3 linked regions of the Methylocaldum szegediense genome follow. The protein of the gene in region 1 interacts with the protein of each later gene in a pairwise test. Links are inferred from orthologs where the notes say so. Each region holds a gene or a part of one and is shown on either strand. Other genes may lie near its edges.

Region 1 (10,077 bases):
TAGGTGTTGCGAACCTGTGCCATCACTTCTTCCGCAAAATTGCTTTCCGTCTTTTCGATACCTTCGCCGACCTCGAAGCGGACGAAGCGCCCGACGCTCGCTCCACGACTGCTCAGCAATTTACCCACGGTCTGATCCGGGTCTTTGACGAAGGGCTGACCTAGCAAAGTCACTTCTCCGATGAACTTTCGGAGCTTGCCCTCTACCATTTTCTCCACGATGTTAGCTGGCTTCCCCTCGGCTTCGGCCTGAGCCTTGGCGATTTCACGCTCCTTAGCAAGCGTTTCCGGAGGCACACCCTGCTCATCTACGCATAGCGGATTGCTGGCGGCGATATGCATAGCAATATCCCGTCCTAATTCCTGATCACCGCCGATCAACTCAACCAAAACGCCAATCCGGGTCCCGTGCAGATAACTCGCGATAATCCCCTTTTCCGAAACGATGCGGTCAAACCTACGAACATTGATGTTCTCTCCGATCTTGGCAATCAACGCCCGTCGCGTGTCTTCCACGCTGGAACCGGTAGACGGGATGACCGTAGCGAGCAATTGCTCGAGCGACCCCACGTTGGAGTCCAATGCCGTTTGCACAATGTTATCCGCAAATTGCACGAAATCATCGCCCTTGGCGACGAAATCGGTTTCGCAGTTGACTTCGACGATCACTGCGCGTTTGTTATCAGCGCTCGTCTTTACCGAAATCCTACCTTCGGCGGCGACACGGCCGGCTTTCTTATCTGCTTTCGCAAGCCCCGCTTTCCGCATCAATTCCACCGCGGCTTCCATATCGCCATTGGCTTCTTGCAACGCCTTTTTGCATTCCATCATCCCCGAACCGGTACGTTCGCGGAGTTCCTTCACCATTGCGGCAGTGATATTCATTGACCAAACCTCATCTTCGATTGCTTATCATTGCTCTTTCAAGCAATTACGCTTATGAAAACGCCCCCTGAAGGAGGCGTTTCGAACATTTTCAGGCGCGGGCGGTAGGGCGGGCATCCCTATTCGGCATGAGCGTCAACCGCTTCCGCAGCGGAGTCCGAACTCGTCTCGGCATTCGACTCCATTTCTACAAATTCGTCCTCTCCTCCCGCAAAGTCCAAGCTGTGGGCCTTGCCTTGCAAGATGGCCGTCGCGGCGCTCTGCGCATACAGCTGAACAGCTCGAATCGAGTCGTCGTTGCCCGGTATGATGTAGTCGATGCCGACCGGACTGTTATTGGTATCGACTATGCCGACGACCGGAATACCTAGTTTTTTCGCTTCGTTGACGGCATTTTTTTCATAACCGACATCCATGACGAACAACACGTCCGGAAGCCGATCCATATCGCGAATGCCGCCCAGACTATGCTGCAGCTTTTCCAGCTCGCGCATCATGCCTAGGGCTTCCTTTTTGTTAAATCGCTGCAAACGCCCGTCGTCTCGCATCGCTTCCAGCTCTTTCATGCGAGCAATCGATTGCTTGATCGTCTTGAAATTGGTGAGCATTCCGCCCAGCCATCGATAATTGACGTACGGCATACCGCAGCGCTTGGCTTCTTCCTCGATGACCTTGCGCGTCGTTCTCTTGGTGCCGACGAAAAGAATTCTGCCTCTGTTGGCCGCCTGCTGCTCAAGGTACTTCATAGCCTCCTCGAACAGCGGCAAGGTCTTCTCCAAATTGATAATATGGATATTGCTCCGCGCACCGAAAATGTACGGAGCCATCTTGGGATTCCAATAGCGCGTCTGGTGACCGAAATGTACGCCGGCCTCCAACATTTGGCGCATGGTGACGTTCGACATTCAAATCTCCTGGTAGATGTCTGCCAGCTTGAGCCGGCTATGGGTTGAGCCTCCACGCATCCCGACCGGCGACCAAATCACCGGGAATTGGCACCCCGCCGACCGTGACGATGCGTGTGTGTTATTGCGAAAAATAGCAGCGCTTTATACCATAACGAGATTTATTCAACAATCCGACTCTGTTCCCACACCTTTCCTCGACCGAGCGCCACGTGAACCAACCCAAATCTCGCGATGAGCATCATCCTTAAAACGCCTGCCGAAATCGAGAAAATGCGTGTCGCTGGTCGACTCGCCGCACAAGTATTGGAAATGATTGAGCCATTCGTGGTTCCCGGAATAACCACCGAAGAGCTTGATCGGATCTGCCACGACTATATCGTCGACGTGCTGAAAGCCGTTCCGGCTCCGCTAAATTACAAAGGGTTTCCCAAATCCATCTGCACCTCGGTGAACCATCAGGTGTGCCACGGCATACCCGGCCCGAAGAAACTGAAAAGCGGCGACATCATCAACATTGACATCACCGTGATCAAGGACGGCTACCATGGGGACACCAGCAAGATGTTTCTCGTCGGCGAAGTGTCCATTCGGGCGAAGCGCCTAGTCAAGGTCTGTCAGGAAGCCATGTACCTCGGGATTCAGCAAGTCCGTCCCGGCGGGCGACTAGGCGATATCGGCTTTGCCATTCAGCGGCATGCGGAATCTCACGGCTATTCAGTCGTGCAGGAATTCTGTGGGCATGGTATCGGCCGGAGTTTTCACGAGGACCCGCAGGTGCTCCACTATGGTAAGCCGAATACCGGAATAACGCTGGAACCGGGTATGATTTTCACCGTCGAACCCATGATCAATCTCGGTAAACGCTACGTGAAAATACTTCCGGACGGATGGACAGCCGTGACCAAGGACCACAGCCTGTCTGCCCAGTGGGAGCACACGGTTTTGGTCACCGAGGATGGCTACGAAATCCTCACCCTGCGTCAAGAAGAGGCACACACGATTGAAAACGGCCGACTCAAACTCGCCGGCTTATAACGATCTCCTATCGTCCGCCGAGCGCATCAAGTCGCTCAGGGAACTTATTCAGCAGAATAACTCGAACCTAACCGAGCGCTTCCACGCCGGCATCCCGGCCGCCGAACTCATTCGGGCGCGCTCCGATTTCATGGATGAGCTCTTAGGAGCGTGCTGGAACCATTTCCTCGGACCCGATGCCGAACGACTTGCCCTCATCGCCGTAGGTGGTTACGGCAGACGCGAACTGCATCCTCACTCCGATATCGACGTTTTGATTCTCCTCGATTTTCACGGCAGCGGCGCCGATCAAAGCGAAGAACCGCGCTGCCGGCAGGGCTTGGCCGATTTTTTCAATTTACTCTGGGACATCGGACTCAAGCCCGCTCACAGTGTCCGTACGGTCGACGAGTGCGTGGAACAGGCCAGGCAGGACCAGACCGTCATCACCAATCTGATGGAATCCCGTCTGCTCTGCGGCTCTTCGACACTGTTCAAAGAGCTGTGGGCACGCATCGGTCCTGAGCATATCTGGCCGTCGCAGGAATTCTTCGAAGCCAAGATGGCCGAACAGGCGGCCCGTTACGCCAAATACCACGACACCGCCTACAATCTCGAGCCGAATATCAAAGAAGGCCCAGGCGGCCTGAGAGATATCCAAATCATCGGCTGGATCATCAAGCGCCATTACAACGTCTCAAACCTGAACGACCTACTGCTGCACGGCTGGCTGACCGAAGCCGAATACGCCGAACTTACACAGGCCCAACACTTCCTCTGGCAACTGCGCTTTGCCCTCCATACATTGACCGGGCGTTGCGAAGACCGCCTGCTGTTCGAATATCAGAAGGATCTGGCCCGCCAATTCGGATATCAGGACCCGGATATCAATGAGGCCGTCGAGCAATTCATGCAGCGTTATTTCCGCACCGTCATGGGCCTCGAACGGCTAAACGAAATGCTGCTACAACTGTTCAAGGAAGCCGCATTACACCGCGACGAGGACGCCGTCATACTCCCAATAAACCGGTATTTCCAGGCAGTCAACAATTACATTGAGGCGTTGCACCCGAATGTCTTTCGGGAGCAGCCCTTGGCCTTGTTGCAAATTTTTCTGCTACTGCAGCAAAACGCAACCTTGTTAGGCATACGCGCCGCCACCATCCGGCTAATCCGTCAGCATCTCTATCTGATCGACGAGAACTTCCGCCGAAATCCCGAAGCCTGCCGACTCTTTATGGAAATCCTGCGTCAGCCGGGCGGCATCACACATCAACTGAGGCGGATGAACCGCTACGGGATTCTGGCGGCGTATCTTCCAGCCTTCGGCCGCGTCGTCGGCCGCATGCAATACGATCTCTTCCACGTTTACACGGTCGACGAGCACACGCTCTTTGTCGTCCGCAATCTCAGACGATTCGCACTCGAAAAACATAGAGCCGAACACCCCCTCTGCAATGAAATTTTCCAGATCATCGAAAAACCGGAACTCCTTTACATTGCAGGCTTGATGCACGATATCGCCAAGGGCAGCGGTGGCGATCATTCCATCGTCGGTGCAGCGATCGCCGAGGATTTTTGCCAACGCCACGAGATCGGTCCCCGGGATACCAAACTCGTGAAATGGTTGGTTCAGAACCACCTGCTCATGTCGATGACGGCTCAGCGCAAGGACATTAGTGATCCTGACGTCATTCACGAGTTCGCCACTGCCGTCGGAGACCAGGATACGCTGAATTATCTCTATCTCCTGACCGTCGCTGACATTCGCGCCACCAACCCAAACCTGTGGAATTCGTGGAAAGACGCTCTGCTCAAGGAACTCTACCTCACCGCACGCTGGGCATTCCGCCGGGGACTCGCAAAGCCGCTCGAACAACAGGAAAAGATCAACGCGGTCAAGACGGAAAGCCGCGCCTTGTTGAGGCGCTTGGGCATCAGCGACCGGACCATCGACAAAGTATGGCAAACGGTCAACGACGAATATTTTCTGCGCTACTTGGCAGAGGAGATCGCTTGGCACACGGTGGCGATTAGTGCCTGTAAGCCGGGAGACCTACCCTTAGTCCTACTGCGCCCGGTCAGCCAGCGGGGGAGCGCGGAGATTTTCCTGTACGCGAAGGACCAGGATTTCATTTTCGCCTACAGCACGGCGGTCCTGGACCAGCTCGGTCTGACCGTCTTCGACGCCAAAATCGTCACCTCCGCCGATGGCTATGTGTTGAACAGCTACCACGTGCTCGAACAGACAGGGGAACCGATCGACGATCACCTGCGGCAAACCCAGATCTGCAGCCGGCTGCGCGCATGTCTGCTCCAGCCGAGCTGCGCACCGCTTCGTGTTCACCGGCGCGAACCTCGTCAAATCAAACATTTTACGGTGCCGACTCAAATCTATTTTCATGAGGACCCGCAAAACCGTTATTCGATTCTGGAACTGGTCGCCACCGATCGCCCCGGTCTACTGTCGAAGGTCGGCCAAGCTTTCTTGCAATGCGAAGTGCGCCTTTACAATGCGAAAATTTCCACTATCGGCAGCCGCGCCGAGGACATTTTCTACATCACCGATCAACAGGATCACCCACTAAGCAGTGAGCGCCAAAAGCGCCAGCTGAGCGAAGCGATCATCGCACTTGTCGGGACAAGTTGAGCCCGTTTTTCCTATCGTATCCGACTAAAACCGCACTTGGGTATTTTCGACAAGAACTCGTGTTATGCTTGCCGCGACTGGTGAATGGAACATCCTTTTTGGACGCTTGTTTCCAAGCATTATCGGAGGATTAAGCCATGCCGACGGTTGCGGATCCACTACTCGAAAATTGGTATCAAGACACCGAGACCGGAAGATCGTTTCGCGTCGTCGCAGTGGACGAGGATAACGACACCATTGAAATTCAGTATCTCAACGGCGATCTCGGTGAATTCGATTTCGCCTCTTGGTACGAGTCGCCGTTCGTGCCGATCGACCCCCCTGAGGACTGGAGCGCCCCGTTCGACGACGTGGAAATGGATGACCTCGGTTACACCGATGCGGATTTACATGAGCCCGCTCAGCGGGATCTCACGTTGGACGATTTTCTAGACCAAGAAGACGAGTACTGATTTCGGCCTAGGTCCATCGGTATCGAAATCGCCGATGATCATCACAATTCAGAAAACGCCGTGTAACGCTCCATGAGTCCGAAAGTCTCGGCCACCGGTTTGCAGGTGAGATAACCTCGGTGAACATTCACGGCCTTGGCTAATCCCGGATTGTCCCGCAGCGCCGCCAAGCCCTGGCTAGCCAACGACAGGATATACGGAAAGCTTGCCTCAGTGAGCGCAATTGTCGATGTCCTGGGATACGCCCCCGGCATGTTAGTCACGCAATAATGGATGACGCCGTGTTTCACATAAACCGGTTTTGAGTGCGTTGTAGGCCGTGATGTCTCCACGCACCCCCCCTGATCGATGCTGACATCGACGATCACGGAACCGGGCTGCATCGATCGGACCATATCTTCGGTCACTACGTAATCCGCCCTGGCACCATGCCGCAATACCGCGCCGATGACTAGATCGGCTTCGCACGCATGGCGTGCGACAGCGTCCGGTTCCGCTACAAAAAAAGCGATATCGTCCGCGATTTCACGCCGTATCCGCTCGCCCTTGGCCTTGTCGATCCCGGCAACCGAAACCTCAGCCCCGAGTCCCCAGGCTGTTTGAGCGGCGTGATAAGCCACGACGCCGTCGCCAACAATCAAGACTCGCCCGTGGCGCATTCCCAAAACCTTACCGAGCTGAACGCCCCTGCCGCCGTTAAATTCCGCCAGATAATAGCCGCCAATCAACGCCGCCATGTTGCCCGCAACGGCGCTCATAGGCGCGAGAATCGGAAGTCGGCCGAGCTCGTCCTCTAGTGTTTCGTAAGCCACGGCCGTAGTGCCGCGTTCCAGCAGAACCTCGGTGAGTGAGCGGGGAGCCCCGGCCAGATGGAAGAAGGTAAACACGATTTGATTTCGGAGGTAGGCGTACTCCGATTCGATAGGCTCCTTGACCTTGAGAACCAAATCGGCATCCCACGCATCCTTCACCCCGCCAATACGGGCACCCGCCCGAAGGTATTCGTCATCTTTGAATCCGGAACCAAGTCCAGCATTCGTTTCAACGACAACCTCGTGCCCTGCCTCGACGAGTACCGATACGTGGCGCGGCGTCAGTGCGACGCGGTTTTCGTTGTCCTTGATCTCTTTGGGTACTCCGACTCTCATGGCAGTGCGCGCCTCAACGGATCTCGAAATTTCTAAACGATTGTATACGCTTGGAGCAACCATGCTCATAACGGCTTCGGCCGATACCAGGACCGGCCGTAACCGACACTACGATCTTCCGCTTGCAGCCGCTCACCTCGTGCTTAACGGTCGACCGCGCGATACGGCGATGCACGGCGGCATTGCCACCCGCCCAAAGCGAGCAATATCCCAAACTCGATTGTTTTATCGTGCGCGAGGCGAAAGTCCCTGTCTCCGCCTCATTACGAGCGTGCTCATTCGCGCCGGCACGCGAATGAGAGATCGTAAAGACTCCGGTTGCCGTCAATCACCCGCGCCTCTCGACAACCAGCTTAAGACACTCCTGACGCCATTGGCAATCATGTTCCCGGCAAGACATACGATTTTCGGACAAAAAACATGCGGCCTTGCCTCTAGCGCGTTGAATTGCCCACACGAGTTGTTTTTCTGTACGGAAATATTCCAAATCCCGGATACCCTCGTGACGGGCGATATCCAAAAGCTCCGCAGCGATCATCGACCTCTTCTTGGTTTAAAAGCATAAAAAAAGATGGCGCGATTCTGCGCCTTCACGTCCTTGGGCCTGAATTTGTCGATTTATGGTGCCTAATTCTCCTTTCTAGCTTGAATGAAACATTCGTCCCGCCATAAACAACCGTATTGGTCGCAAATCGCATCGCGAGCCGTACCGAAACAATCGAAATTTCCTTCAACAATCTGAATCCTTCGGATCAGATCCCGCTTACTCAGACGGCCTGGAGCCACGCCCATACGTCTAGCGATCGCGCGAACTTCATCAACACGCATAACGAACCTCCTCCGATGATCGACTCAACTCTGAGATATCAATTTGACGAATGCGTTACGGCGACGGTGCCGGCCAGGAGAAAGCCCGGCCGGCAAGCGTCTTACGATCATCAAAGCAACATGCGTGCCGCATAATCGGCGGCACCCATCAAGCCCGTATGAGAGTTCAATGCGACGCGAACCGGAACGGCGGATAGAAACTCCGAAAGCCGGCCTTTAGCACAGAAACCTTGCATGAAAGAACCATCTTGAAGTGCCGGTAAAATCTTCGGTGCGATTCCGCCTCCGACCAAAACACCACCGGTAGCGAAACACCTCAAAGCCAAGTTACCGGCTTCTGCACCAAAAATGCGCGCAAACAGGGTCAAAGCTTCACGACATAGCGCATCTCCATCGCGCAATGCACGCGTGCTGATTTCCCGAGCAGGGTCGTCCGCATTCTTTATCGAAGCGTCTAATCCAAGCCTTTCAGGCGCCTGTTTCATGTCCCGAAGGTATTCGTACACATTGACGAGCCCGGGACCCGATAAAATGCGCTCATAGCTCACATGTCCGCTGAATTTGTTCCGCAAATAAACGAGCAAACCGTCTTCCAGCGCATCGTTTGGCGCAAAATCCCCATGTCCGCCTTCGGTCGCCAACGCATGGTAGAGGTGACCATCCCAGTACAATATCGCCTGTCCTAAGCCGGTACCGGCTGCTATGACGGCCCGATTACCGGTTGCGGGCTTCGCATGAGGGTTTAGGTCCACCCACTCGTCGGGCCGCAGCCGAAGCAAACCCAAGGCCATGGCCTGAAGATCGTTCAACAGTTTCACCTTGGGTGTGCCCAATAAGGCTACCAAACGCATCTCGTCGATTACCCAAGGCAAATTGGTGGTTTGGCAGCGGCCATCTATAACGGGACCGGCAACGCCGAAGCAAGCGGCGTCGAGCAACTCGCGTCCTTTCCTCAAGAAATCTTCGATCATGTCTTCGAACGCGCCATATCCCGCACTTGGGTAAGTCGCCTCCCTCACGATAGTTGCGGGCAGTCCTTCCATTCCTACGTCGTACAATGCAAGGAGCGTTTTCGTTCCGCCTACATCACCCGCCAACAACATGACCGTTCTCCTGTCGTTTAGGCGAAGTTAATAGAAGCGGTATTCCTGGAACGTGTCGACTTTCCCGCTCTTGTCAAAGATCAAGACGGCGAAAGGATCTTTCTTTCCGCCCATTTCCATACCAGGGGTGCCCACAGGCATCGCGGGAACTGTCAATCCCGAAACCTCTGGCTTGGTTTGAATTAGCTTCTGGACATCCGCGGCAGGAACATGGCCTTCAATCACGTAACCATTGACCAGAGCCGTATGGCAAGACTGCAGCTTATCCGGCACTCCGAGTTCTTTCTTGATCCTGTCCATGTCGTTAGACTTGATATCGCGCACGACAAACCCATGTTTTTTCATATGTTCCAGCCATTTTCCGCAGCAACCGCAGGTAGGGCTGCGGTAAACCGTCATTTCCACTGGGTTTTCGAGGAGTGGGGCGCCTTTATCCCATATGCTCTCCTCGGCGTGAACCGAAAATGTAGACAGAACTACCGCCATCAACGTCAAACGCAAAAATTTCATTGATCACTCCAGGTTCAAAATGTCTCGCCGTTCAAAGTGGCGATCACAGAGCGCGAGCCGCCACGATCGCGATGCTCGCCTAAATAAATTCCCTGCCAGGTACCCAACAGCAAACGTCCGTCGCCGACCGGAACGGTCACGCTCGAGCCCATCAGACAAGATTTGATGTGCGCCGGCATGTCGTCCGCCCCTTCCAGGGTATGGGTGTAATGGGCCAATCCATCGGGCGCCAGAGTTCTTAAATGCGTTTCGAGGTCCCGCCGCACGCTTGGGTCGGCATTTTCATTGATAACCAGCGACGCGGAGGTATGTTGAACAAAAAAATGAGCGATGCCGATGCGGAATTTTCTCAGTTCTGGCAAGAACCCCAATAGTTCTTCGGTGATGAGATGAAATCCGCGCGGCCGCGGTTTTAATGTAATTCGTTTTTGCAGCCACATTTGGTTAGTGAAACGTTTTGCATGGATTGTAATTATGGAGCCACCATAAACAATCCGTCGAAGGGCGTAAATACGAGTTTTTCTAACTTGATTAGGTGTCAAGTCCCGCAAGATCGTAAACCTTCTTTCGAAAAAGATGA
Region 2 (9,504 bases), 1.9 Mb from region 1 along the record:
GCCGGACATAGCGGCTCGAGCGCATATTGACGAAGCGCTTTACCAGAAGATGTACGAGCAATCCATAAAGGATTCAGATCGATTCTGGGCTGCGCAAGCCGAGCGCTTCGTGGATTGGTTCAAACCCTGGGACAAGGTGCAAGATTGCGACTTCAGCACTGCCCGTATCCGTTGGTACGAAGGCGGCAAGCTGAATGTCAGCTATAACTGCCTCGATCGCCACCTGCCGGAAAAAGGCGATCAGATCGCAATAATCTGGGAAGGAGACGATCCCGCGCTCGACAAGACGCTCACCTATCGTGAACTGCACGAGCAAGTCTGCCGGTTCGCCAATGTCTTGAAAAAGCATGGTGTTCAAAAAGGCGACCGGGTGTGCATTTATCTTCCAATGATCCCCGAGGCGGCGGTGGCTATGCTCGCCTGCACCCGAATTGGCGCCATGCACTCTATTGTGTTCGCCGGCTTCTCGGCTGAGGCTTTGCGCGATCGCATCCTGGATGCCGACTGCCGTTATGTCATTTGCGCGGATGAAGGGCGGCGTGGAGGAAAAACCGTACCGCTGAAAGCCAATGTCGACGCCGCATTACAGGCTTGCCCGAATGTAAAAACGGTGTTCGTTGTTCGAAATACTGGCGGGACGATCGAGTGGGATAACCGAAACGCATGGTATCACGATGAGATCGCGGCGGCGTCGCCCGATTGCCCGCCCGAACCCATGGACGCCGAAGATCCTTTGTTTATCCTCTACACGTCGGGATCCACCGGAAAACCGAAAGGTGTCCTTCACACGACCGGGGGCTATTTGGTCTACGCGGCGATGACCCACCTGTATGTGTTCGATTACCGCCCGGGCGAAATCTTCTGGTGTACCGCCGACATAGGCTGGATCACAGGACATTCCTATACGGTGTACGGTCCCCTGTGCAACGGTGCAACTACGCTCATGTTCGAGGGCGTTCCCACCTACCCGGCTCCCGATCGTTTTTGGAAGGTCGTCGATAAACATAGGGTCAATATTTTTTATACGGCCCCTACTGCCATCCGCGCCCTGATGGCCCAGGGAGATGATTGGCTCTCGAGCACGCGCCGAGACAGTCTGCGGATTCTCGGCTCGGTAGGCGAACCCATAAACCCGGAAGCCTGGGAGTGGTACTACCATCAGGTAGGGCGAAGCCGCTGCCCCATTGTCGATACGTGGTGGCAGACGGAAACCGGTGGAATACTGATCACTCCTCTGGTTGGCGCCACCCCTCTCAAAAAAGGATCCGCAACACGTCCGTTTTTTGGCGTCGTACCCGCCATAGTAGATACCCAGGGCAATGTACTGGAAGGCGTCTGCGAGGGCGTGTTGACGCTCACACGCTCCTGGCCCGGGCAGGCCCGCTCGGTATTCGGCGATCACCAGCGTTTTTTCGATACCTATTTCTCGACTTACCCAGGCAAATACTTCACTGGGGACGGGGCCAGACGCGACGCCGATGGCTATTACTGGATCACTGGACGCGTCGACGACGTTCTAAACGTCTCGGGGCACCGCCTGGGAACCGCGGAAATCGAAAGTGCTTTGGTTGAGCACGACAGCGTAGCTGAGGCCGCCGTCGTGGGTTATCCGCATGGCATCAAAGGACAGGGGATCTACGCTTACGTCACGTTAGTGACCGGTGTCACGCCAAGCCCCGAACTTGAACAGGAATTATTGCAGCTGGTCCGCAAAAAGATAGGCCCGATTGGAACACCCGATGTCATTCAATGGGCGCCGTCGCTTCCGAAAACCCGCTCCGGCAAAATCATGCGGCGTATACTACGGAAGATCGCAGCTAACGATATTGACGATCTCGGAGATATTTCCACCTTGGCCGATCCTACCGCGGTCGAGGACATCATACGAAACCGAGCCAACCAAAGTTAAGAACATTTCACACTATCGGAGATCATTTAATGAAACTCATCACCGCGATCATTAAACCGTTCAAGCTTGACGATGTGCGGGAGGCATTGTCCGAAATAGGGATCAGCGGCATTACGGTAACGGAAGTGAAAGGTTTTGGGCGGCAAAAAGGACACACCGAACTTTATCGCGGCGCCGAATATGTCGTCGATTTCTTGCCCAAGGTGAAAATCGAAGTAGCAGTGACCGATAGCATGGTCGATCAGGCCGTCGATTCCATCATCAAAGCCGCCAATACAGGCAAGATCGGCGACGGCAAAATATTTGTAACCAACTTGGAACAGGCCATTCGAATTCGAACCGGCGAAACCGGCGACCAAGCCATTTGATTTTGCCCTATGCGGCGGGGCCGCTATCCGTCATGGTCTTCGCCGCGACTACGCATCTTCAATGGCAGGTTGGTGTTCTCGGCATATTTTTTCAGCGTCGCTTTCCGTAAGCCACTCCTTAGTCAGTCCGCACTGACGCGTCCCATCGTCTTGGATCAAGTGATGCCGGCAGGTCTTGCAAGAACCGAAGGTCTTCAGATTGTTTGCCGTCTGCAACTCTCTCAAAACACGATTCAACGACGCCGTAATCTCACTGCGGGAGTTTTCGGACAATCCGTTGACGGCAAATCTGAAGACATTGGGCGGAATGGAATCCGAGACCACACGCAAGCCTTCATCTGTCAGGTTCAGATGAACCACCCGCCTGTCGTTACGATCAGCCTGCTTCTCGATCAGGCCACTGGACTCTAAGACGCCCAAAGTCTGAGATACCGTTCCCTTGGTCAGTCCCAAGTAATCGGCCACCGCAACCGGCGTGTTGCTGTATCGATTGCATCGGCTCAAATAGTGAAGTGCTTCTAACTGAACCGGCTGCAACCCTCTTGCGATGCCCATCCTCCGCACGTCCGTCCGGATGAGGTTGGCGATACGTTCCAAATAGTCGTAAATCAAATCGGTATTCATATACATCTAATAGTATCGGATCAACATTATATTGACAAAACCTTTGGCTTGTCGCTAGAGTTTGTATCGACACAACACCTATTGACATCCTATAGAAACGACAGGTCCTCTGGTCGTCGAGTGCGAACTGCCTATCACTTGGCGTTGTTCCAGCCGATAGCAGACGCACTCTTTTTTTCTCCGAAGGTATCGCCATCTCGATATGGATGTTTCATATGAACAACAACATCATCGTCGATCTGGCTACATCGCTGGCATCGGGGCGCTCCCCAGAAACGTTCCAGCCATTTCGGGTCTTGGGATCAAACATTCCCACCCTCATCAAGGCTCGAAAAAATGACTCCTCCCACTTAGTGAGTCTATGCAGAAGCCAGGTGACGCGTTATGCGCGACCTCCCGGAGAAAATTGAACGCGTCATTCTTCAAGGATTACGGCTAAGCAAAAGGGGTCGGCAAACAAGCGTCAACCGACTCCTCACGATCGCTGAGGCCAATCCGCATGGCGCAGACCGAGTCCCCATTTCCAATCTCATTACCGAAGAGGAAAAAATATGAGCCAAATCCACGTTTTTGACACCTACGCTCGCAGTGCGAGTGGGAAAATCATGCATTTCGATGTGGTACTTCCGGAAAACGATCCCGAAAAAGCCCTGGCATGCGCCCGCGAATGGCTTAAGTCCATCGGCGAAGAACATGCCGTGGTAAATGCCGAAAATTGTGCCTATTGCCACAGCGAACCACAGGCCCCTGCTGAAATGCAGAAAGATATTGAAACTAAAGGCTACGCCATCTATAAGATGGAAGGCTGCCCCCGATAACCCTATTTACTTTATGTGATTTAAGGCGCCATCTAGGCTCCAAATCGGTATCCCGGATGCGAGCACTTCGCATCCGGGTCTTTATTTTGAATACCGATTCAGTAGCCCGTTCAAATCGGCGCCTCGAGTCGTACCACTAACAGTCACCCCAAAGTGCGAGCTGCCTTTGTTTTTTACGGGTCATTTCTCGCAAAAAGACAATCTGCCCCGTCTCCCCGCGACGACCAAACGAGTGTCAGAGCCCCCAAATATTTGACACTCGTCGTGTAACCGAGAGAATCCCCTCGTTTACTTGCCCTCACCCTGCTCCTCGTCAGCCATCGCGATCACCTTGCCCATACACGTTATGACATAATCGGTGATACTCATGGCCGCATGGCGAGCCTCTTTAACCGAGCCGAATAACTCCTGGTAATCGGTAATCGCTTTCTCCGCGTCGGCCGGGGACGCCGCGCTCGCGAAATGCGTAAATGCTTCAAAGTACTGCTCGCGACGCGGGTCGACTCCGAAACCCGGCAGGTTGTCGCTGATCTCACCGACGACGCAATCCGCCATGGTCGCCGGATCGAGCTTATAATCTTTTAAATCAGCATCATCTTTAAATTTAGCGACCAATGCCTCTTTAAGGCTAGTCTTTTCCTTGCTCGTACACCCCACAAGCAAGAAAACGGCCAAAAAAGCAATCAACAAATTTCTCATAAGCAAACCCAATGGATGGTCTCTCTAGATAAAATGCAAAACGCGTTATTATGAGCAGGAACCGCGCCCGTTGCCAGACCATTCGACCAGTCAACGAACGGCGGCTAACAGCACCTGTCTTCGGCACCCGATATCTTAAAGAAAGCTGTGAATAAATGGATTCCGTTCCTGCCTTTCGACAGGCTCCGGAACGTTTTCTGCAATCCCTGCCCTAAGCTGAGTCGAAAGATAATAGAGCTTTCCTAAACTGCGCCGACGTCCTATCGTCTGACTAGTGCCTACGGAAACCGAGACGCTCCAAAGGATCGAAAGTGCCGTAATCCAAGGGATCGAGACTTATCTAGCCTCGCGAAAGGCGAAAGTACCCGAGTTCGTCGAGCGGCATTTCTCTTTCCGGGGAGCAGTGTCGCTGCACAAAAAAACCTTCGGCAAGGACTTCTACAAACATCCGCTGAATATGCTGTGGGGCTTGCCGAGCTTCATCATTCACAGCGCGGCGGCTCTGCTCCGAAAGACCGGGCTCCGTAGGGCAAGTGGAATTCTGGATAAGATGCCGACAGGTATGCCAACAGCCTTGCAAGCCGAATTGCAATGGTTGATCTATACCGAACTCCTGGAATTGCCGTTCGCTCAGGGTGAACGCGCATTCCAGCGCGACGCCCTCATGGAAGCCATTCTAAGCCGCCCCGAGATCTCCGCGTTGTGCGAACAATACCTCGAACAGATTCGAAACAAGTCAAACCTGCCCGAGTTTCGTCAGAAATTGGAAATCAGTCTGGCCGAGTATGGCAAGACTCGTATGGCCGTGACCGAATTGGCAGGTAGCGTGATCTCCCTCGCCACGAGCTATGCCGCTTTCCACAAAGCCATGCCGGGCACACTTTCGACCAGCATGGCTGCGGCAACCGCCATTGCCCAGCATATTGCGATCGCCAACTTTTGGTTGGGACCCACGGTTGGATCCTGGTATTACAGTCTTTTTCCAGCCTCCGCCTCGACCGGACTCGTCATTGCAACTACCGGCACGATGATGGCCGCAGTCAGCGCCGTAGCAGCTCTTGCCTGGGTTGTGGTCGACCCCCTGCTTGCCTGGACCGGTATACATGAGAAACGCCTCAATCGCCTTATCGATGCCATAGGGAACGAGCTTCGCGGTACGGAGCACGCCGACTATCGAGTTCGTGATCATTACGTCGCCCGCATTTTCGATCTACTCGACATTTTGCGAGTCGCTGCCAAGACGCTAAGCTAATCCGCCTTTTGAGTCCCCGCTCTGTCCGTCAATAACAATAACGTCATGAACCGCCCGACTTCTTGCGACGCTCCACTGTCCTATCTTGCGCGAAACCCCGTTCCCGCCTTCCCCGGATGGTGGGCCGCGCTAGGTCCGGGGATTGTGTGGATGGCCCTGGCGCAAGGTAGCGGTGAGCTTATCTGGTGGCCCTATTTAATCGCCAAATATGGGCTCACGTTTCTCTTTCTGTTGATTCCGGCTTGCCTGCTTCAGTATCCCATTAACATCGAGATCGGCCGCTACACCCTGTTGACCGGCGAGAGTATTTTTCACGGCTTTATCCGTCTCAGCCGGACATTTGGAATTCTTCTCTGGATACTGATGTCGGTATCGTTTTTCTGGTTCGGCGCCTTTGCCTCCGCAGGCGGAACAGCAATGGCTGCGCTGACCCACTTCCCCGATGGCTGGGACACGCGCAGCCAGTCGCTCTTTTGGGGCTATTGCTCGATCGCCGTGTTCTTCACGGCAATCGTGCTCAGCAAAGTCGTCTACGCGCTGGTCGAACGCTTCATGAAAGGGGTCGCGGTCATTACCGTAGCCGGTCTGCTTTGGGCTTGTCTCCAGCCCGACGTCATCGCCGCGATGCCGAGTTTTTTCCGGGGTCTAATGGGGCCCGTCGGCGCGCCGCCTCGTCCGTGGGAAGCTCAGGATGCCACCAAACTCCTCACCGCCATCGCATTCGCCGGATTAGGGGGATTTTGGATTTTGTTGTACTCGTACTGGCTGCGCGACAAGGGCGTCGGAATGGCAGCCCATATGGGCAAGATCACGGGGCCTATCGCCGGTAAACCCGAGGTCATTACCAGCGACGGCTTTCTGCCGAATTCCTCACCCGCGGACGAAGATCACTGGAAAAAATGGCAGCTATTCTTGCGCACCGACGTCTCGATCGGAATCCTCGGGAATCTGTCGACGACGCTCATGACCTGCCTGCTCGCATATGCCCTTCTCTTTCCCAAAGGATTGCTACCGCAGGATTACGAACTCGCCGTCGTCCAGAGCCGGTTTTTCGAGGTGGGATGGGGTACGATCGGGCGACTGCTGTTTTTGCTGGTGGCCGCGGCGTTCTTGGCCGATACTTGGCTCGCGACCGCCGATGCCGTCAGCCGCATGCAGGCCGACATCGTTCACATACTCTTTCCGAAGAGCCGAAGGATTGCGCTTCGGACCTGGTATTACATTTTCCTGGGGCTGCTGACCTTGATCACCTCGCTGACCATGGCGCTCGACGCACCCGGCACGCTAATCCTGCTCAGTGCCGTCATCGGTTTCGCAGGAACCGTGATGTTCCCGATCGCCTTGTATCTGCTCAATTATCAGCTTCTTGCGCCGCAACTGCCGAAATGGGCCAGACCGCCCCGTAACGGCCCATGGGTTTTAGGATTGAGCTTTCTCGTCTATCTCGGGCTGGCCTTGACTTACGGCTGGTCGATGCTGGCCGGCTGAAACGCGACTTGCCATGAATTCGAGTACCTTGGTAGCCAAGCTTCGAAGCGATGAACGGCCTCTGTTGGACCATATCCAGGAACTGCAGAACCGCTTCGCCGAACTCGAACCGACCGTTTTGGCATTCGTAGCCGAGGAGGATCGCTGGACACGAATCCAGCGCGAAGCAGAAAACTTGCTACGCCGTTATCCGAAACCCGCGGGTCGACCGCCGTTGTTCGGCGTACCGGTGGGCATCAAAGACATTTTTCGCGTCGAAGGGTTCGAAACGCGGGCGGGCAGCCGTCTGCCGCCCGAGGAAATTCGCGGGGCGGAAGCCAGCTCGGTAAAGCGCCTCAAAGAGGCGGGTGCCCTCATCATCGGCAAGACCGTCACGGCGGAATTCGCCTATCTCGCTCCCGGTCCGACACGCAACCCTCACGATCCCGAGCACACCCCCGGCGGGTCGAGCAGCGGCTCGGCGGCAGCCGTGGCAGCCCGCCTTTGTCTGCTTGCGCTCGGCACCCAGACCGTCGGATCGATCAATCGGCCCGCCGCTTTCTGCGGCATCTGCGGATTCAAGCCCAGTTATGGGCGATTGCCGGCGGATGGCGTCATTCCGCTCGCTCCCGGCGCCGATCATATCGGCTGGTTCGCGCCCGATGTCGATGGCATCGAGCTCGCCGCAAAGGTGCTGATTCCAGATTGGCGATCGTCTCTGACCGAAACACGACCGAAACTGGGCGTCCCCGCCGGGCCTTATCTCGACCGGGTGACACCGGATGCCCGGGACCACTTTCAGCAAACCTGCGCCCTCCTTCAAGCGGCCGGCTACATCCTCATCGATGTACCGGCGTTTCCCGATTTCGAAGAACTCTATCGCTGGCATCACTGCCTGGTCGCTGCCGAAGCCGCTCAGGTACACGCTAATTGGTATCGACATTACAAACCGCTTTACCGTCCGGAAACCGTGGAACTCATTGAACGCGGTCTCAAAGTTTCGGCCACCGATCTCGCGACCGCCCGAGCGGTTCGACAACGCCAACGTGAGCGCCTTACCGCGCTGATGCGCCAATACCAGGTCCATGCTTGGGTCTCGCCTTCCGCAACCGGTCCTGCTCCGCATGGCTTAAGCAGCACTGGCGATTCAGTCATGCAACTCCCTTGGACTCAGGCCGGCGTTCCGCTCCTTACGGTTCCCACCGGCTTTATTGGCGGGTTGCCCGTCGGAATCCAAATCGCTGGCTCATGGGGGGCGGACGAAACACTCGTCCGCTGGGGGCGCGGGATCGAGTCCTCGCTTGCCTGCCCGTCTACTTCCCACCTTGAAGGCGGCTTCCCCCCTGTGGCATGATTACTAGCTGTTTTTGGGCGGTTTTCGGCGGTCTACATCCGGTTTCTGCGCGTTTTCGTACCGTTCCAAGATAACCACGTTCCAAAGGGTGAAGTTAATGCCAGGTCGCACTCATCTCTACGTTCCCGGTCCCACGAACATACCCGACTCCATATTGAGCGCTATGCACGTGCCGATGGAAGACCACCGGCGCCCGGATTTTCCTGAATTGATCCAGCCGCTGTTGGAAGATCTGAAGAAAATCTTTCAGACCAAATCCGGCCAGTGCTTCATTTTTCCGGCCACCGGCACGGCCGGCTGGGAAATCGCCCTGACCAACACTCTGTCGCCCGGCGATAAGGTTCTCGCCTATCGCTTCGGTCAGTTCAGCCACCTGTGGATCGACATGGCGCGCCGCCTCGGCTTCGACGTGGAATACGAGGAAGTTCCGTGGGGTGAGGGCGTCCCCTTGGATCGTCTGGAGGCGCGGCTCAAAGCCGATACGAAGCACGAGATCAAGGCTCTCCTGATTTGCCACAACGAAACTGCCACCGGCGTCACCAGCGATTTGGCGGGCGTACGTAAAGCCTTGGATGCGGCCAATCATCCCGCGATGTTTTTCGTGGATGGGGTCAGTTCGATCGCCAGCATCGATTTCCGCATGGACGAATGGGGCATCGACATCGGCCTGGCCGGATCACAAAAAGGCTTCATGCTGCCCGCGGGGCTCGCATTGCTGTGCTTCAGCCAGAAAGCCTTGGAGGCGCGCCATACGGCCAAGAGCCGTCGCTGTTTCCTGGACATTCAGGATCATATAACCAACAACGCTAGCGGCTATTTTCCTTATACGCCGTCGATTCCCCTGCTCTACGGGCTGCGAAAAGCCATCGATTTGCTGCTCGAGGAAGGTCTCCAGAACGTCTTTGCCCGTCATCAACGGCTCGCCGAGGGCGTACGCCGCGCGGTCAAAGCCTGGGGACTGGAGTTGTGCGCCCGCGATCCGAAATGGTACTCGAACACCGTGTCGGCCATTG
Region 3 (9,674 bases), 1.1 Mb from region 1 along the record:
CCGCCAGGCTAAACCCCAATCGCCAGCTTCGGGCAGCCCGGATCGTTTTGGAAACGGCTTCCCGTTTGGTGCGGAAGGCGAACAGCGACGGCGGCACCATTATCAATCAGCCGCCCGAACCACCGACCGATTCTCACTGATCTCAACATTCGTCATGGAGGACGACGACAATGACCGATCTGCTCGATTTAGCTTTTACCTTGGAAACACAGGCCCAAACATCTCGATGGATGCCCCGCGGCTTTCGTAGCTGCTGCAAGGCGATCCGACAAGCGATTCAATCCGGGGATTTGGTAAGCGCTCACCACTGGCTAAATTCTGTGTGGTGCCCCGACACTAAACATCTGCTCCGGCCAGTGCGGGAGACTCTACAGGACCGCATGACTGAAAGGGAACACAGAATTTTTTCGGCTCTGGTGCATGAGCCTGGCCTTCCTTCTCGGCCAGGGAAGCTAGCACATCAAATTCTCGAGGCCAAAATTCGAAAGCTGCAATCGCAGTACTGACGGCGCCAGCCTCTCTGTCCTGCCGCCCCACGAGGGGCGGTAAGGGCTGCCTACCCCGCCTTCGCGCCTTTTGTGGGCAGGCTATTTTCGTCACTGTGACAAAATCAGCTTGTCGAACAGCGTCATTGGCGCTGTCTCTCGGTTTTGAACGACCAAAAAATTTCCGATCGAGGCTATATACCGCGCGCGAGCTCGCACAGAAAAAAGTATGGCCGGGGTTAAAAAGTTGGCACGGGTTTTGCGGTGGAACTATATTCGCATGATTTGTGCCAGTCTCGAAGGCGCATGGTTACTGCATTTTAAGTTGGCACGGGGTTTGCTCGTGGAAAAATGTATGAGGAACACCACGGGCGAAGATCGGCGAAACCCTGGCGAGGGCGAGACCCATGAGATGCTCTACAATTACCAATGTGTGACAAAATTGTGACGCGATACCGAGACGCCACGGCTATGCTACATTTCGACGCCTAAGGAAGAATGTCACCAGGGAGGGCTGGTTTTTTGTCACACTTTTGTCACACTGACTGTGACAAACCCTTGCTGCTGGGAGACCGCAGATTCAGCGGTTGTTTTTGTAAACCCTTGTGACACAAGGCGTTTTGGCTGAAATTTGGCGCGCCCGAGACGACTCGAACGTCCGACCTTTGGCTCCGGAGGCCAACGCTCTATCCAACTGAGCTACGGGCGCATGCCGCGCATTCTACAGGATTTAGGATCGGTTTAACAGACTTCGGACGGCGGCGAAGCTGCCTCTGGCGAGCTCCTTTTTCTGTTCGGGATCGAGCGCTCGCCGTTCGGGCCATTCGAGTTCTTCTTCCGGCAGTTCGTTCAAGAAGCGGCTAGGCTCGCACTCCACGATCTCGCCGTGGCGTTTTCGGTGCGTGCAGTAGCTCAGGGTGAGTAGCTTCTGGGCACGCGTGATGCCCACGTAAGCCAGCCGGCGTTCTTCCTCGATCGTGTTTTCTTCGATGCTGGTCTGGTGCGGCAGCAGGTTCTCTTCCATGCCGACCAGGTAGACATACGGAAATTCCAAGCCTTTGGCGGCATGCAGCGTCATCAGGTTGACTCTGTCCCCGGCGTTTTCTTCTTGGTTCCGTTCCAGAACATCGAGTAGCAGAATGCGGGAAACGACTTCCGAAAGGCTCTTTTCCTTTTCGTCTTCCTTGGCGATGCGCTGGAGCCAATCGAGCAACTCGCGAACCTGCCCCATCCTGCGCCGCGCTGCCTCTTCGCTGTTGCTGGTCTCTCTCAGCCAGTTTTCGTAGCCGATAGCGGCGATGAACTCGTCGATCACGGCGAAGGTGTCGCCGCGCTGGGCGCGATCCGCGACGTCGGTGATGAATTCGGCGAAGTGCCTCAAGCGATTGATAGCCGGTTCGCCCAGAAACTGCTGAAGTCCGATCTCGAAACAGGCGGAAAACAGGCTGATGTGACGCTGGTTGGCGTAGGCACCGAGTTTTTCCAGGGTCGTGGGGCCGATCTCCCGGCGCGGAACGTTGACGATGCGCAGGAAGGCCGCATCGTCGTCCGAATTCACCAGCAAGCGTAGGTAGGCCATGATGTCCTTGATCTCGGTATAGCTGAAGAAGGACATTCCGCCGCTGATGAAATAGGGAATGGAGTGCTCCCGCAAGGCACGCTCGAAAGGTCGCGATTGATGGTTGCTACGATACAGGATGGCGTAATCCGAAAAACGCGTGCCGTGACGAAATTTATGATGCAAGAGATCGGAGGCGATTTGGCGCGCTTCCGCGATCTCGTCCTTGTGGGTGAGCACGCGTAGCGGATCGCCGTATCCGAGCGCGCTCCACAGCTTCTTCTCGAACACGTGCGGGTTGTTGGCGATGAGCTTGTTGGCGACCTTCAGAATCCTGCCGGTCGAGCGGTAATTCTGCTCCAGTTTGATGACCTTGAGCCGCGGAAAGTCGCGCTGCAGCTGAGCCAGGTTTTCCGGCTGCGCACCGCGCCAGGCGTAAATCGACTGGTCGTCGTCGCCAACCACGGTAAAACGCCCCAGCTTGCCGGTCAGCAGCTTGACCAATTCGTATTGGGTTAAGTTGGTGTCCTGGTATTCGTCTACCAGTAAATAGCGTATCCGGTTCCGCCATTTGTCGAGGATCTCGGCATGTTCGTGGAACAGCAGAACCGGAAGCAGGATCAGGTCGTCGAAGTCCACGGCGTTGTAGGACTTCATGTGGCGGACATATTCGGCATAAAGCAGGGCGACCGGGTACCCATCGCCCTGCTCTTGCGCGATCGCCCGCTCGGGCGTCACGAACAGATTCTTCCAGCGCCCGATACGCTGGACATAGCTTTCCACCTTGTCGATATCCCAGTGGCCCGAACCATGTTTGATGAGTTCCTTGACCAGGGCCAAACGATCGTGTTCGTCGAAGATGGAAATGTTCTTCTTGAAGCCCAGTGCGCCGTGTTCCTCGCGCACGATTTCGAGGCCCAACGAATGAAAGGTGGATACCGTAAGTCCGCGCAACTCCTTATCGGAAAGGAGTTTGCCGACACGGCTTTTCATCTCGCGCGCCGCCTTATTGGTGAAGGTAACGGCGGCGATGTGGCGCGCCGGCGTGCCCTGTTTGACCAGATAGGCGATCTTCTCGGTGATCACCCGCGTCTTACCGCTGCCCGCCCCGGCAAGCACGAGCAAAGGACAGTCCAAAGTGGTCACGGCAGCGAGCTGCTGCGGATTCAGTTGAGCTGCCATCAGAGGCCCGTCGGAACGCGGTCCAGACGCCGGAACCCGATCGCTTCGCTGAGATGCGAAACGGCGATGTCCTCCTCGCCGGCAAGATCGGCAATGGTGCGCGCGAGCTTCAGGATACGGTGATAGGCACGATGGGACAGTCCGAGTTTTTCCGTGGCCTGCTCGAGCAATCGGTGCCCCTCGTCGCTCAGCCGGCAATATCGCTTGATTTCTTGTGGAGTCATGAAGGCATTCGGTTTACCGGTCCGCTGCCGGGCGATTTCCCGAGCTGCGAGCACGCGGCGACGGATGTCGGCGCTCGTCTGTTCACCGCCGGGTGTCCCATTGCGCAGCACGTCTTGGGAAACCCGCGGCACTTCGACGTGAATGTCGATCCGGTCGAGCAAGGGCCCGGAAATCCGGGAGCGATAACGCTGCACCTGTTCCGCCGTGCAACGACAGCGTCCCGAGGCATCACCCAGATAGCCGCAGGGGCACGGGTTCATGGCGGCGACGAGCTGGAACCGGGCTGGGAAATCGACCTGGCGCGCGACGCGGGAAATCGTGATGGCCCCGGTTTCCAAGGGTTCTCTCAAGACCTCTAACACCTTACGATCGAATTCGGGCAGTTCGTCGAGAAAAAGCACGCCATTGTGCGCCAGGGAAATTTCGCCCGGCTTGGGGTTGCCGCCGCCGCCGACCAAAGCCGGGGCTGAGGCGGTATGGTGCGGTGCGCGAAACGGCGGGATACGCCAGCGCCGCGGATCGAAAGGCAGATCGCTGACCGATGCGATCGCTGCGCTTTCCAGGGCCTCTTCGTCAGTCAAGGGCGGGAGGATGCTCGGAAGCCGGGCTGCCAGCATCGACTTACCGGTCCCGGGCGGTCCCAGCATAATGATGTTATGCCTACCGGCGGCGGCGACTTCCAAAGCCCGCTTGGCGTGAAAATGGCCGTGCACGTCGGCGAAATCGGGCAGATCCTCCGGAACAGCAGCGGATGCCTCGGAAGGTTCGAACGGAATCGACTGTTGCCCGTTCAAATGCGCGCAAACTTCGAGCAGATGGCGCGCCGGGAGGATTTTCGCGCCTTCGGCCAAAACCGCCTCGCCCGCGTTCTCCGCGGGAACGATTAGGGCGCGTCCCGCCTGCTTGGCCTGAATTGCGACCGGCAATACGCCGCTGATGGGGCGGAGATCACCGCTTAAGGAAAGCTCGCCGACGCATTCGATGTCCCGAAGCGCTTCGCTCCTGATCTGCCCCGACGCCGCCAGGATGCCCAGTCCAATGGCCAAATCGAAGCGGCCGCCTTCCTTGGGAATGTCGGCAGGCGCCATGTTCACGGTGATACGCTGGAGCGGAAATTCGAACTGGCAGTTCAGCAGCGCGCCTCGCACCCGATCCTTGCTTTCTTTTACCGCGGTTTCCGGAAGGCCGACGATGGATAGGCTGGGCAGACCGTTGGAAATATGTACCTCGACGGTGACCAGCGGCGCCTCGATGCCTTGCCTGCCCCGAGTGAAAACGACGGCCAGGGACATGAACGCCTCGTCCGTCCCGATTAGCGGCTGGCGATCTGCTTTTCCAGCTCGGCGACCTGAGCTTCCAACCGTTCCAACCGCTCCCGCGTTCGCGCGAGAACGGCGGTCTGCACTTCGAATTCCTCCCGGCTGACCAGATTCATCTTGGCGAAAGAGGCTTGAAGTATCGCCCGGAAGTTCTTTTCCAAATCTTCCTGCAACATGAAGAGGTTGGTCGGTACCGCTTCGGCCAGGCGCCGGGCGAGATCGTTTAGGGTGGCTTTATCAAACATGCAAAAAAGAATAGCCGAGTGATGCGGCGAGCGTCCAGCGCAACGACCGCCCTGCCCCATGCACCGTCGGAGTGCACGCCGATTCTAATGCTCTGTGATGGTGCATTTTTTTCGCCTGCTGTCTTGACAACGTCACTTTCTGCCTTGTGATCCGGGTGATGCGGCGCTTGGCACAGGTACTGCTTCCAGGTCATCGAACGCCTCAAAACCGAGCTGCGCTTCGCCGACTCGTCCCCTAACCGAAGGCGGCGTCCGCACATTCAATAGGAGAACTCTCACATGAAATTTGTGACCGCGATTCTAAAACCATTCAAGTTGGATGATGTCCGCGAGGCTCTGTCCGATGTTGGCATCTCCGGCATCACCGTTACCGAGGTGAAAGGATTCGGCCGTCAAAAAGGACACACCGAGTTGTACCGCGGCGCCGAATACGTCGTCGACTTCCTGCCCAAGGTCAAGCTCGAAGTCGCGGTAACGGACGAGCAACTGGACGCCGTGCTCGATGCCATCGCCAAGACGGCTAATACCGGAAAAATCGGTGACGGCAAGATTTTCGTGCTCGACCTCGAGCAAGTCATTCGCATTCGTACCGGCGAAACCGGAGCGGAAGCCCTATAACATCCACGGAGAAAAAACAACATGAAACGAATCCTGATCGCCCTGTTCCTATTCATGTCGCTGTGCTTCGCGGGGCTTGCGTCGGCAGAGGAAGCCGCAACCCCCGACAAAGGTGACGTCGCATGGATAACGGTCGCGACCATCCTGGTCATCTTGATGACGATTCCCGGATTGGCGTTGTTCTATAGTGGCATGGTGCGCGCCAAGAACACCTTGTCCGTACTCATGCAAGTGTTTGTGATTTTTTCGCTGATGGCGTTGCTATGGGCGATATACGGCTACAGCATCGCATTCACCGAAGGAAACGCCTTCTTCGGCGGATTCAGTAAGGCGTTCCTGAAAGGGGTCACGCCGGAATCGCTCGCCGGAACGTTCACCAAAGGCGTTTACATTCCGGAATATGCCTATATCGCATTCCAGGCCACGTTCGCGGGTATCACCCCCGCCCTGATCGTCGGCTCCTTCGCCGAGCGCGTGAAGTTCTCCGCGGTGCTGTTGTTCATGGTGCTGTGGTTTACCTTCGCTTACCTGCCTATGGCTCATATGGTCTGGTATTGGGCTGGCCCTGACGCGTATACGGATGCCGCGGCAGCCGAAGCCGCCGATGCAACGGCTGGTTTTCTCTTCCAGAAAGGCGCGCTAGATTTTGCTGGCGGCACCGTGGTGCACATCAACGCCGGTATCGCCGGGCTGATCGGCTGCCTTATGATCGGCAAACGCGTCGGCTACAAGAAGGAATTCATTGCACCTCATAGCGTCACGATGACCATGATTGGTGCATCCCTGCTCTGGGTGGGCTGGTTCGGTTTCAATGCCGGTTCCAACTTGGAAGCCAACGGCGTTACCGCCTTGGTGGTCGTCAACACCTTGCTCGCGACCGCAGCGGCAACCCTCGGCTGGATGGCGACCGAGTGGGTGTTCAAAGGCAAACCCAGCATGTTAGGAGCCGCTTCAGGGGCGATCGCCGGGCTCGTGGCCATCACCCCGGCCTGCGGGTTCGTCGGCCCCATGGGCAGCATCGTTCTCGGCCTGCTGGCCGGAGCAGTCTGCTTCTGGGCAGTCACCAGCCTGAAAAACATCCTGGGCTACGACGACTCGCTCGACGTGTTCGGCGTACACGGCATCGGTGGCATCATCGGTGCCCTGGGTACTGGCATATTTGCTTCTCCCGCGCTGGGTGGAGCCGGGGTGTACGATTACGTCGCCGATGCGCTCGCCGAATACGATATGACAGCTCAACTCATCAGCCAGGCCTGGGGGGTAGGAACCGTCATCATCTGGTCCGGGGTGGTTTCCTTCATAGCCTACAAGATCGTCGACCTGCTGATCGGGCTACGGGTTGCCGAAGAGGTCGAACGCCAGGGGCTCGATACGACCGAACATGGCGAAACCGCCTACCATCTTTGATTGACCGCCTTCCTTGTCTGTCTGTAAAAGGGCGTCTTCGGACGCCCTATTTTTTCAGCCTGTATAGCCGTTCCAGGCGACAAACTCCGGCTCGCGGACCTGGCGCACTCAAAGTGGCCTCACCCGATTGGCTCCTTTCCCACTATTCGTCTTCCAGTTCGCGATCCGGGTCCCAGCCCAAAGCTTTCGCCCGAGCGATAGCCTCGTCCTGGGTGCGCAGATATCGCCGACGAAGCTCCTCGGGAAAGTTCTGCACCGAACAACCATAGTGGTCCCAGATTTCCTGAACTTTTTCCCATAGCTCCTCGATGCGCGCCAGGTACCAGCCGGCACAGGTTTCGGATTCCGGAATCAAACCGAACGCCCAGGCATCCCGAATGATGCGGCCTATGTCCGTCATACCGCCGTAACGGTCGTTATGGATTCCGACATAAGGTTCGATCTTTTTCATCAGAGCACACGGATACTAACCGCTGAACCATTCTATAAAGATCAAGCGGCCAATCGGCAATCTTCTGCCGACGATCCGCTGAAAATCGGGGTGGTTCGAAAAAGGCGAGGTGCTTAGTACGAGGTTTGGGTGCCCCATCGTTTATAGCTGCCTAAGCGAGTTTCGAAGTGTCCATCAGTCGAAAGGTGTAAAGGACATCGGCACTCGCAGGATTACCTTGACGTCCTGTGCGTCTTCGGTAGCCCCGAGACTCACCGAGAGATTCAGGCTGGTGTCTCGCGTGAGTTTGAAGGAATACCCCAAGAGAAACTCGCCGATATCCAAGCTGGATCCGGGAACGTTTCGTCCGTCCACTTCGGTATCGAATACATGCTTGTGCGAATACCCGATACTGAAGGACGAGCGCTCGTTGATGCTGAATCCCAACCCGAAACTCGCCCCTATCGAATCACCCGGGTCGACCGTTCCGACATTCTCGTCAGTCTCAGCGTTAAAACCGTAATTCAGGTTTGCGTAAAACACGGCCGGATCGGTCGGATAGAGAGCTGTAATACTCGGTTGCACGCTAAAGTAACCGGAGCCGGTCGGAAGTTCGGTCGGGAAGCGCGCGCCCGGCACGCCTTGTGCCAACACATATTTGACGTCGTAGGGACTTTTTCCGGTCGGAAGGGTAGTCGCGAGATTGGCCACGAAAATCGGCCAACCGCCAGCGCCGCTGTTTAACTGATAGCGCGCCGTAAACTCGATGTCGCCCAAACCGGAACCATCGGCATTGAAAGTCTCGTCGACTCCGGCGCCGATCGAGACCGCTCTCGAGCGTTGGGTGTCCTCTCTATAAAGGAAAGGAACACGGGCGCTGATTTCGAGGCGATCGGTGACGCCGTAGCGTCCGGTGATCGCGCTGATGAACGTATGCCGGTGGATTTGCCTAAGGTCAATCAATCCGATCGCGATGGCTGGGACGAACGTGAACGCGTCCAGAAAGACCCGATTGTTGCTCGCGTAATCGTATTCTAGGGACGGCTCAAGAGTCAGATGGCGTTTCGGCGTCAACACGCCACCCACGGTCTCGGAAATCCTGGGCAATTCTGGCGGCTTCGGCTTCTCCACCGGTTCCGGAGCCTGTCCGACCGGCCCCTTGGGCGCAGAACGCTGTTGATTGTCGGCGACCTTGACGGAATCTGCTGTCCGCACCTTAGCCGGCTTTTCCTTCGGTGCATTCTGATCCACAGCAGTCTTTTCAACGGGCGTACCACCGGCTAGACGGTCGAGCTGTTTTTGTAGCGCCTGAAGTTTACGCTGCTGCTCCTCAAATGCCTTCCGCTGAAGGTCCAAGGTCCGTTGCTGCTCGGCCAAGGCGCGACGCAACCGCTCGATCTCGCTGGCGTCGGCCTTTTGGTTCACGACCGATTTCCCCGAAGATACAAGAACGGCTCTCGCTTTGCCCGCGCTCTTGCCGCCCGGCGCTCGGCCGGCGCGCTCCGCTAGCGGAAACTTGGGGAAATCGACTCGGAGCGTGGGCGAGTTGCCATAAGAGACCGGCTCCCAAGACTGGGTGAATGTTGAGGGTTGTTTTAGGTCGACAATCAACGAACCGTTGTCGCCTTGCGATTCGCTCTTCACCTGAGAAAACAACGGATGGTCCCGGGGCGGTTGGGGAAGCGTTCCGCTGATTCGACTGCCGGGAAATTTAATGACCAAGCGGTTTGGTCCATCCAAGACCGAGGCTTGCACGGAGATATGGTCCGAAGCCGAAATCTCGAGCCTAAAGGCGTCCGCCGACTCTCCGTATTTTAGATCGGTAATCTCGGCCGCGAAGCAAACCGATCCTAGAAATACACCCAAAATAGGGCAAATGACTCGCAAGCACAACGACGTACCCTCCCTGGGTCCATGTCTTATTCTTGTGACGTAACAAACCGTACTTTATTTTTATCAGTTTTGCAAGCGAATTCAGAAAGGGTATTTAAAAACTATTGATGCCTTACGATGCTTGTTTTTTTCCAATTAAAAACAAGCAATGGGAAGTTTTAGGCATAGCATAAATAAAAATCCCCCAAGGGCTAAAATTTTAAATTTATCCTTGAGGCACAAAATAAAGATTATCGGGTAAAACAACCCGAAATATAATTTCAATTAACTCGCGATACTTTATCGATTCAGAATTATTTAATTCTTCCAAAC

The links.
Region 2: the proteins of glnD (region 1) and glnK interact in binary tests that used the Escherichia coli proteins (3 or more experiments, as listed by UniProt). The link is inferred for Methylocaldum szegediense from one-to-one orthologs.
Region 3: the proteins of glnD (region 1) and glnK interact in binary tests that used the Escherichia coli proteins (3 or more experiments, as listed by UniProt). The link is inferred for Methylocaldum szegediense from one-to-one orthologs.

Annotation. Positions count from the first base shown.
Region 1 is NZ_OX458333.1:3,499,664-3,509,740, reverse strand. What follows is about bases 2,393-5,656. They hold glnD ([protein-PII] uridylyltransferase), read left to right. Parts: upstream 2,393-2,792; coding sequence 2,793-5,456; downstream 5,457-5,656. Other genes in these bases: QEN43_RS15145 (DUF6763 family protein), read left to right, coding at 5,594-5,656; map (type I methionyl aminopeptidase), read left to right, coding at 2,393-2,827. In the rest of the region: tsf (translation elongation factor Ts), read right to left, coding at 1-884; rpsB (30S ribosomal protein S2), read right to left, coding at 1,004-1,789; more of map, read left to right, coding at 2,024-2,392; more of QEN43_RS15145, read left to right, coding at 5,657-5,908; ald (alanine dehydrogenase), read right to left, coding at 5,950-7,056; glk (glucokinase), read right to left, coding at 7,995-8,987; QEN43_RS15130 (DUF411 domain-containing protein), read right to left, coding at 9,015-9,497; QEN43_RS15125 (secondary thiamine-phosphate synthase enzyme YjbQ), read right to left, coding at 9,512-10,039; QEN43_RS15120 (IS481 family transposase), read right to left, coding at 10,029-10,077.
Region 2 is NZ_OX458333.1:1,605,924-1,615,427, forward strand. Bases 917-3,607 are described here. They hold glnK (P-II family nitrogen regulator), read left to right. Parts: upstream 917-1,938; coding sequence 1,939-2,277; downstream 2,278-3,607. Other genes in these bases: acs (acetate--CoA ligase), read left to right, coding at 917-1,909; QEN43_RS06820 (MarR family winged helix-turn-helix transcriptional regulator), read right to left, coding at 2,326-2,907; QEN43_RS06825 (DUF2024 family protein), read left to right, coding at 3,453-3,607. In the rest of the region: more of acs, read left to right, coding at 1-916; more of QEN43_RS06825, read left to right, coding at 3,608-3,719; QEN43_RS06830 (hypothetical protein), read right to left, coding at 4,008-4,418; QEN43_RS06835 (DUF6635 family protein), read left to right, coding at 4,693-5,670; QEN43_RS06840 (Nramp family divalent metal transporter), read left to right, coding at 5,716-7,158; QEN43_RS06845 (amidase), read left to right, coding at 7,172-8,491; QEN43_RS06850 (alanine--glyoxylate aminotransferase family protein), read left to right, coding at 8,589-9,504. UniProt on the Escherichia coli protein: P-II indirectly controls the transcription of the glutamine synthetase gene (glnA). P-II prevents NR-II-catalyzed conversion of NR-I to NR-I-phosphate, the transcriptional activator of GlnA. When P-II is uridylylated to P-II-UMP, these events are reversed.
Region 3 is NZ_OX458333.1:4,639,693-4,649,366, reverse strand. What follows is about bases 4,102-6,962. They hold glnK (P-II family nitrogen regulator), read left to right. Parts: upstream 4,102-5,293; coding sequence 5,294-5,632; downstream 5,633-6,962. Other genes in these bases: amt (ammonium transporter), read left to right, coding at 5,654-6,962; QEN43_RS20460 (accessory factor UbiK family protein), read right to left, coding at 4,763-5,014; QEN43_RS20465 (YifB family Mg chelatase-like AAA ATPase), read right to left, coding at 4,102-4,742. Also shown: QEN43_RS20480 (hypothetical protein), read left to right, coding at 1-140; DNA helicase Rep, read right to left, coding at 1,216-3,225; more of QEN43_RS20465, read right to left, coding at 3,225-4,101; more of amt, read left to right, coding at 6,963-7,039; QEN43_RS20445 (hypothetical protein), read right to left, coding at 7,182-7,490; QEN43_RS20440 (transporter), read right to left, coding at 7,665-8,894. UniProt on the Escherichia coli protein: Involved in the regulation of nitrogen metabolism. Regulates the activity of its targets by protein-protein interaction in response to the nitrogen status of the cell.